2 regions of the Alteromonas sp. AWJ4_197 genome follow, and region 2 is predicted to be linked to the other one. Evidence: predicted binding sites of a transcription regulator. Region 2 holds the regulator's gene; the other holds the start of a gene.

Region 1 (4,097 bases), on a different contig from region 2:
TCAGTTTACGTGAAGTCTCCCGTGCAGCCGGCATTGCGCCGACTTCTTTTTACCGTCACTTCAAAGATATGGACGAACTCGGTCTGACGCTGGTGGACGAGGCTGGTCTTGCACTCCGTCAACTGATGCGTCAGGCAAGACGCCGTATCGCCAGTGGCGGCGGGGTTATCGATACGTCGGTTGATACCTTCATGGAATTTATTACCGCCAATACTAACGTCTTCAGATTACTGCTCCGTGAACACACCGGCACCTCAACTGCTTACCGGATGGCAGTACTGAGGGAAATTCAGCATTTTATTGAAGAACTGGCTGATTATATTGTTGAAAGTCAGGGGGCAGAGCATCAACTGGCAAGTCTTCAGGCAGAAGCCATGGTCCGGCTTGTATTCAGTGCCGGAGCTGAAGCATTAGAAGTGGATGTGCCGTTGAGGCAGGAAATTGGTCACAGGGTAAAAGCGCAATTGCGTTTTGTACAGTTGGGGGCAAAAGTCTATCGCCCCCCGGAAAGTCAAAAGTGAGTAATTAACGGTTTCTCTTAACCAGTTTTACGCCGGCTTCAATGTGGTGCGTAAAAGGGAATTGATCGAACAAGGCAGACGCCACCAGATCGTGGGTTTGCGACAATGTCGCCAGATTCGCTGCCAGCGTCTCGGGATTACAGGAAATATAAATAATTTCCGGATAGTCCTGAATCATCTTCAGTGATTCTTCATCAAGACCGGCTCTTGGCGGGTCAACCAGTACAGTCGTAAAGTTGTATTCTGATAAATCAATGCCGTTAAGGCGGGAAAACTGACGTCCGGTTCTTAATGCTTCTGTAAACTCTTCTGCAGACAGACGAACAATCTCCACATTGTCTATGTTGTTCACTTCAATGTTAAATTGCGCAGCGTTAACCGAAGGTTTGGCGATTTCAGTGCCGATGACTTTGCGAAACTGGCTGGCCATAGGCAGTGAGAAATTACCGGCTCCGCAGTACATTTCAAGCAGATCGCCGCTGGTGTTTTCACACACAGACAATGCCCATTCGATCATGCGGCAGTTCACTTTTGCATTCGGCTGGGTAAAGCTGTTTTCGATATGCCTGAATTGATAGTGTCGTCCGTTTACCGGCAGCGATTCGATGATAAAGTCATTGCCCAGAATTTTCTTCTGCTTACGTGCCCGGCCGATAACATTCACTGTGCCGAAGGTGTCTGACAACGTATCTTGCAGTGCCCTGGCAGCCGTTTCCCATTCATCATCCAGCTGACGGTGATACAGAAGGCTTATCACCAGTTCACCCGAAAGTCCGCTCAGATAATCAATCTGAAATAACTTCTTTCTCAGTACCGGGCTTGAACGAAGTGCTGTCATTAAAAATTGCATAGCGGCATTGATGGTATCGCTTGCCGGCGGGAAGGTGTCAACGCGATACTTTTCTTTCGTCTCGCTGTTGAACATGATGTGATACAAGTCATCGCCATCATGCCATACCCGAAATTCTGCACGCATGCGGTAGCCGGTTTCTTCAGAGGCAAACACAGACATCTCAGTTTGACCATATTGATCAAGTAGTTGTGACAGTCGCGAGATCTTTTCGTCTAACTGCGCGGTATATTGCTGACTGTGTGTCTGAGTTGTCATGGTAGTTGCTTCATCTTGTTTGCCGGGCTGCGCATTGTAGTGTCTTAAATTATTTGTGCAAACACTGTTCTGAGATTGCATTAAAATTAAACAATTCGTTAAGTCTGCCGATAACTAATGTGAGGTTAGTGAGGACAACATTATGAACGTGGGTGAAATTAAGGCATTTGTTAGTGAGCAGAAGCCGGCTGTTGCAGAGCAGAAGGCACCTGAAGACCCTAACAAAGCAATCAAAAAGCAGTTACAGCAGGATGGACTTCGTCAGGCTGCTGAATTTCAGCAGCGGCAAACCGCAATGGTAAGCGTCAGTAGTTCGCAGACGACCATTGGCCTGAAAGTCTACAGTTCGTCAATGGAGCAACAGATTACCGTTGACGGACAGCGTGGAAAGTTTGCAAAAGATGATACGTCAGATAAAGAGAAGGAAACCTCTTTATTTGATTTTGAGGAAGTGGCAAAAAACGTTATGCGTTTTGTCGGTGGGGTCATTCAGGGTGCTGCAAGAGGTGGTGCGGATGAAGAGAAACTCGGTAATCTTTTTTCGCAGGCGAGAGAAGGGGTTTCCCGGGGAATTGCCATGGCGGAAAAAGATCTGGGAGGCCTGATGAATGATGATATCTCAACGGGCATCGACAGAAGCCGCAGTCTCATCGAAAACCGCATTAATGCACTGGAGTCTGATCTGCTCGGTATTCAGAATGAAGATCAACTTGCCGCAGGCGGTGTTGAATCAGCTTTGAACGTTAACAGCAGCAACTCAGAGTCTGCCAGTCTGACAATTCGTACCAGAGATGGTGATGAAGTGCAGTTGAGCTTTGAGAGTCTGAGGGCTTATCAATATGCCAGCCAGCAAACCGTCGCTTATACGACTGAGCAGGGGCAGGGGGGTGATGATAATGGTTTTCAGAATGTCGTTGCTACAGACAGTACCTCTTACTCGTACTTTGATCGTCAGGGGATCAGTTTCTCTCTGAAAGGCGAGCTGGATGAAGGTGAATTAACGGCCATTGCTGATTTAGTGGAATCCGTTAACGATCTGGCTGACACGTTCTTTGGTGGCGATCTGGATAAGGCGTTTGAGAAAGCGCTGGAACTGGGATTTGATGATCAGGAACTTACGGGTTACGCATTGCAACTGAACAGAACGCAGCAAACGGAAGTTGTGAAAACTTACGGTGCTATTCAGCATTATCGTGACGGCAGCGAGTCCGGTTCCCACGGCGATGAAGCGAAGCCTGTGGCACAATATCTGAATAAGATGCTTAACGTCTTTGATTCGGCGAGACAACAACTAGCTTCAGGTGAAGACTTCAACACTCTGATAAATGGCCTGATCAACGAAATGAAGGATGTACAGGTACCGGATTTAGTCACAGCTATAAATCGTTTCCATAGTTTCAATCAGCGTTTACTTGACGCAATGCCGGGCGAGCAACAGAAAACTCAGCCTGTAGAGCCTCCGGCAAGCGAAAGCTGAAAGATACGGGCGGACTATTAAAGTAGTGATGCCCAATTCAATATTCAGATAAAAAAGAACCCCGGCATGCCGGGGTTCTTTTATGTTTGTGTAGTACGACTACTCGGTTTCTCCTTTCTCCCTTGCAGCACGTACTTTCAATGTTCTTTCCAGAAATACTTTATCGTTTAGTTCCGTAATAGCTGAATCTACGTCGCGGGTAATGACTTCGATAAATCCATACCCTTTACGTTTTCCAGTACGACGGTCCTTCATAAGACGAACACTCTGAACTTCGATGTAATCCTTGAAATATTCTTTCACTGCATCTTCGTTCGCTTTATATGGAAGATTACCTACATATAAAGTGGCTGTTTCTCCGGAAGTATCAGAAGTCACATCAGCATTCACTGTAGAGGACGTTGAAGACGAACTCAGCAGAGATGCAAGCCAGGGTGTAACGATACCGCTAATAAGCAAAGACACTGCAACGGTGACAGGAAGACTCGCTTCCAGACTAGCGGAAGAAACGATGAGATAACCTGCGATTGCGAATACCGCGCTAATTACTGCGCATTGAATAAAGCCTACTTTCATAAACCTACCTTTAATTATTTTAGTGAAACGTTGGAGGCTGTTCATAGTTTACTCATTTGTAACAAATTGAACAATGGTCTGATGAAATAGTAGACGAAAGACCAATGAAAAATAGACTTTTGTTGGAAAACCAGGCGTTTGAGTTCGAATTCGAAGAAAAAGGTCAAAAAGGATAAAAAAGGGGTTGACGAAAAATCTCTGATGCGTAGAATGCGCACCACTTCGACGGGGAACGTCAGACGGTCCACGAAGAAGTCGTTATAAGAACTTAATAATAGTTATTTATAACAGTTTTCACTGAAAACACTTGAGAAATTAAATTTCAAAAAGTTGTTGACACTGAAAACGAAGCGCGTAGAATGCGCGTCCCGCTTCAGGGTGAAACGCTGAAGCGGCTAGCCGAGGTTAGCAATTG
Region 2 (4,097 bases):
GAACCCAAGCCTGCACCGGTATCTCAAATGAACCCCGACTTTAAAGCGGCGGAAAGTCAGCAGTCTGCCGGTGCCCCTGCCAGTGAGCTGGATGCGATAAAAGAGGAACTGGCTTCTCTTCGCAGCGTTTTACAATATCAGGTCGCAGACTTGATGGATGCTAAAAAGCAGCGTCAGCGTCCCGTACACAGCTATCTGACTCAGTGTTTAACCGGTATGGGGCTGAGTGCTTCACTGGCTGAGCAACTGGTGCACTACACCCCTTCTCAATACACCGAGCGGGAAGCATGGATTTACCTTCTCAACCTTTTGGCTAATCGCCTTAATGTTTCCGGTAATGATATCCTGACCCAAACCGGTGTGGTTGCTCTTGTTGGTCCAACGGGAACAGGCAAAACCACGACTGTTGCTAAATTAGCAGCACGCTATGCGCAAAAATACGGTGCTGATCAGGTGGCTATGATCACTATCGATACCTACCGTATTGCCGCTTATGAACAGCTGGCAACGTATGGCAAAATTATTGGCTGTACCACAAGGAAGGCGCAAAGCAGTGAAGAATTAGCCGAACTTCTCTTCCAGTTACGCCATAAGCGTCTAATATTAATAGACACGGCTGGTTTCAGTCAGCGCGACAGTCGTTTAATTAAACAACTTGGTCAATTTAATCACGGACAAATGCAACCTGTCCGTAAATACCTGGTTGCGCAGGCAAATACCCAATATCCTGCATTGCAACGCATCATTGAAGCGTATAATTCCGTTAAGCTTGACGGATGTATCTTCACGAAAGTTGATGAATGCTACAGTTTGGGTGAGGTTTTAAGTGTTGCTGTTGAACAGCAATTGCCAGTTAGTTATGTGACCGACGGGCAGCAGGTACCTGAAGATATTAAAGTTGCTGATGCAAAATCTCTCGTATCTGCCGCTGCAAAGCTTTATAAAAAGTACGGTTTGAATCATACTAAGCGTAATCATGAAGTTAATTCAGTTCAGGCAGTATGATCGAAGATCAAGCGAGTAGCTTACGAAAGATGAATCAATCACGCCTCATAAAGGTTATTGCCGTTACCGGCGGCAAAGGTGGTGTTGGTAAAACCAACATTACATTAAACACGGCGATTGCTATGGCCAAGCAAGGTAAGCGGGTCATGGTACTCGATGCCGATTTAGGATTAGCGAACGTTGACGTCATGCTGGGTCTGCGTGTTGAGAAGAACCTTTCTCACGTATTGTCCGGTGAATGCACACTTGATGATGTTCTGGTAACCGGACCTCACGGTATTAAAATCGCTCCGGCGACTTCAGGTACTCAGGCAATGACTGAGTTATCGCCCACAGAACATGCCGGATTAATCCGTGCTTTCAGTGAGTTGCGGTCGCAGATTGACGTGCTGATTGTAGATACCGCAGCCGGTATTTCCGATATGGTACTGAGTTTCTCCCGTGCCTCGCAGGACATCATGGTCGTGGTTTGTGACGAACCGACTTCTCTGACCGATGCCTACGCATTGATTAAAATTTTAAACCGTGAGCATGGCGTGTTCCGTTTTAAAATTGTGGCAAACATGGTTAGGGACATCCGTGAAGGGCAGGAATTATTCAGCAAGTTATCAAAAGTGACAGGCAGATTCCTGGATGTGGCACTAGAATTGGTGGCAACTGTACCTTTCGACGAAAATATTCGTCGGGCAGTCAGAAAGCAAACCGCTATTGTGGATGCATTTCCCGGTTCTCCTGCGGCCGTAGCGATTAGTCAGTTAGCCACCAAAGCGCTTAACTGGCCGGTACCGGCTCAGCCGGGTGGTCACCTGGAATTTTTCATTGAACAACTGGTGACGAAGCAAGCAGTAGGAAGCCAACGTTGAATAGTAAAGCGGCAGCTTACCAGCAGCAGACCGACAAGTCGCAGCTGGTCGAGCGCCATGCATCCCTTGTAAAACGTATTGCCCATCACCTGATGGCGCGTTTGCCTGCCAGTGTGCTGGTGGATGACCTGATTCAGGCAGGGATGATCGGATTGCTGGAAGCCGCCAGAAATTTCGACGGCTCGAAAGGGGCCAGTTTCGAAACCTTCGCAGGCATCCGTATTCGTGGTGCTATGCTGGATGAAATCCGTAAGGGCGACTGGACACCCCGTTCAGTGCATAAAAATAGCCGTGCAATTACGGAAGCCATAACACAAGTTGAAAGAGAAACTGGCAGAGACGCGCGTGATACAGAAATTGCTGCTAAGCTAAATGTCAGTATTAATGATTATCATCAAATGCTTAACGAGGTGAATGCCGGTAAACTTGTCGGTATTGAAGACCTGGGTGTGTCAGAAGATGTAATCAGCACAGAACAGAATAAAGGTAATGATTCACCCCTCGAAGATTTAATGCAGGGGGCGTTTCAAAAGGCGTTGGCGCATGCCATCACAACATTACCTGAACGGGAAGCAATTGTACTGTCCCTGTACTATGATGAAGAACTGAATTTACGTGAAATCGGTGAAGTTCTTGAAGTCAGTGAGTCAAGGGTCAGCCAGATTCATAGCCAGGCCATGTTAAAACTAAAAGCCCGAATGCAATCATGGCAGGCAGAAGAATAAAACATACTAATATTAATAACGATTGATAATCCTCACCGGAGGCTATTTTGGACAAGAGTATGAAAATTCTTGTAGTAGACGACTTCTCTACTATGAGACGAATCATAAAGAACCTGCTTAAAGATCTTGGATTTTCCAATATTCAGGAAGCTGACGATGGAAGTACGGCCCTCCCCATGCTCCAGCAAGGCGACTTTGAATTTGTCGTGACCGACTGGAACATGCCAGGTATGCAGGGTATCGACCTGTTACGCGCTATTCGTGCAGACGACAAACTCAAGCACTTGCCAGTATTAATGGTGACAGCTGAAGCGAAAAAAGAGCAAATCGTTGCTGCAGCACAGGCAGGTGTAAACGGATATGTTGTGAAGCCTTTCACAGCCGCTACACTTAAGGAAAAACTCGATAAGATTTTTGAGCGTTTAGGTTGATCCAGCCGCTCCCGCCAGAGAAGAGGATTACTGGATGTCTCCTACTAAAAAAGTCCCTATTTCGCTCGAAGAAGCAAAACAGCTGGTAGCATATCTTGAGCAGGGCGATGACGACTCCGCCAGCGCCCTGCTTGAAGCCGTATCTGCCAAAGAGTCTGTCGAACTTTTTGCTGAAGTTGGCAAACTTACCCGTCAACTTCATGACGCCCTCAACACCTTCCAGTTAGACGAGCGAATTGCTGGTCTGGCTAATGATGATATTCCTGATGCGCAAACGCGTCTCACCTACGTTATTGAAGAAACTGAAAAAGCGGCTAATACTACAATGGACGCTGTAGAGTCCTGTATGCCCATTGCTGAATCTTTATCAGACCGGATCACAACTCTTGAGCCTGAATGGCAAAAGCTTATGACCCGTCAGATTGAGCTCGGTGAATTCAAGAGTTTATGTATGGATATCGACGCCCTGTTTAAGGACATGTCGAAAGATTCTTCTAAACTTAACAGCCTTTTGACCGAAGTATTAATGGCACAGGGTTATCAGGATTTGACAGGCCAGGTTATTCGCAGAGTGATTGACCTGGTGAAAGAAGTCGAAGACAGCCTTGTGAACATGCTGACCGTGTTCGGTGAACGGGATGCACCTGTTAAAGCACAGAGCACCACGAACAAGCCGGACGCTGTTGAAGCGGAAGGGCCAATCATGAACGCTGAGAAGCGGGATGACGTAGTACAAGGCCAGGATGACGTGGATGATCTCCTGTCGAGCCTTGGTTTTTAGGGGAGCGAATGAATGTCGTTTGATGTTGATGAGGATATATTACAGGACTTTCTGGTCGAAGCCGGAGAAATCCTGGAACAATTACAGGAACAGTTAGTTGACCTGGAGAATAATCCGGAAGACGCTGACCTCCTCAACGCGATTTTCCGTGGATATCACACGGTAAAAGGTGGCGCAGGTTTCTTATCTCTGACTGAACTGGTTGAGATTTGTCACGGCGCAGAAAACGTCTTTGACGTAATGCGTAATGGCCAGCGTACACTGACGCCGGAATTAATGGATGTCATTCTGC

The links. Region 2 encodes FliA, which starts transcription of late flagellar genes. Its sites were predicted from a motif close to CTAAAGNTNNNNNNNNNNNNGCCGATA; they were not measured.
Region 1: a site for FliA is predicted at 1,716-1,742, ahead of ACXAGC_RS17945 (DUF5610 domain-containing protein). Genes of this name have one in related genera too.

What each region holds. Positions count from the first base shown of each region.
Region 1 is NZ_JBSWWW010000008.1:96-4,192, reverse strand. It holds gene fabR (HTH-type transcriptional repressor FabR) at 1-521, shown strand, start outside; gene trmA (tRNA (uridine(54)-C5)-methyltransferase TrmA) at 526-1,629, opposite strand; gene ACXAGC_RS17945 (DUF5610 domain-containing protein) at 1,772-3,106, shown strand; gene ACXAGC_RS17940 (RNA recognition motif domain-containing protein) at 3,206-3,682, opposite strand.
Region 2 is NZ_JBSWWW010000005.1:193,162-197,258, forward strand. It holds gene flhF (flagellar biosynthesis protein FlhF) at 1-1,005, shown strand, start outside; gene ACXAGC_RS12540 (MinD/ParA family protein) at 1,002-1,868, shown strand; gene ACXAGC_RS12545 (RNA polymerase sigma factor FliA) at 1,865-2,593, shown strand; gene cheY (chemotaxis response regulator CheY) at 2,641-3,024, shown strand; gene ACXAGC_RS12555 (protein phosphatase CheZ) at 3,059-3,805, shown strand; gene ACXAGC_RS12560 (chemotaxis protein CheA) at 3,818-4,097, shown strand, end outside.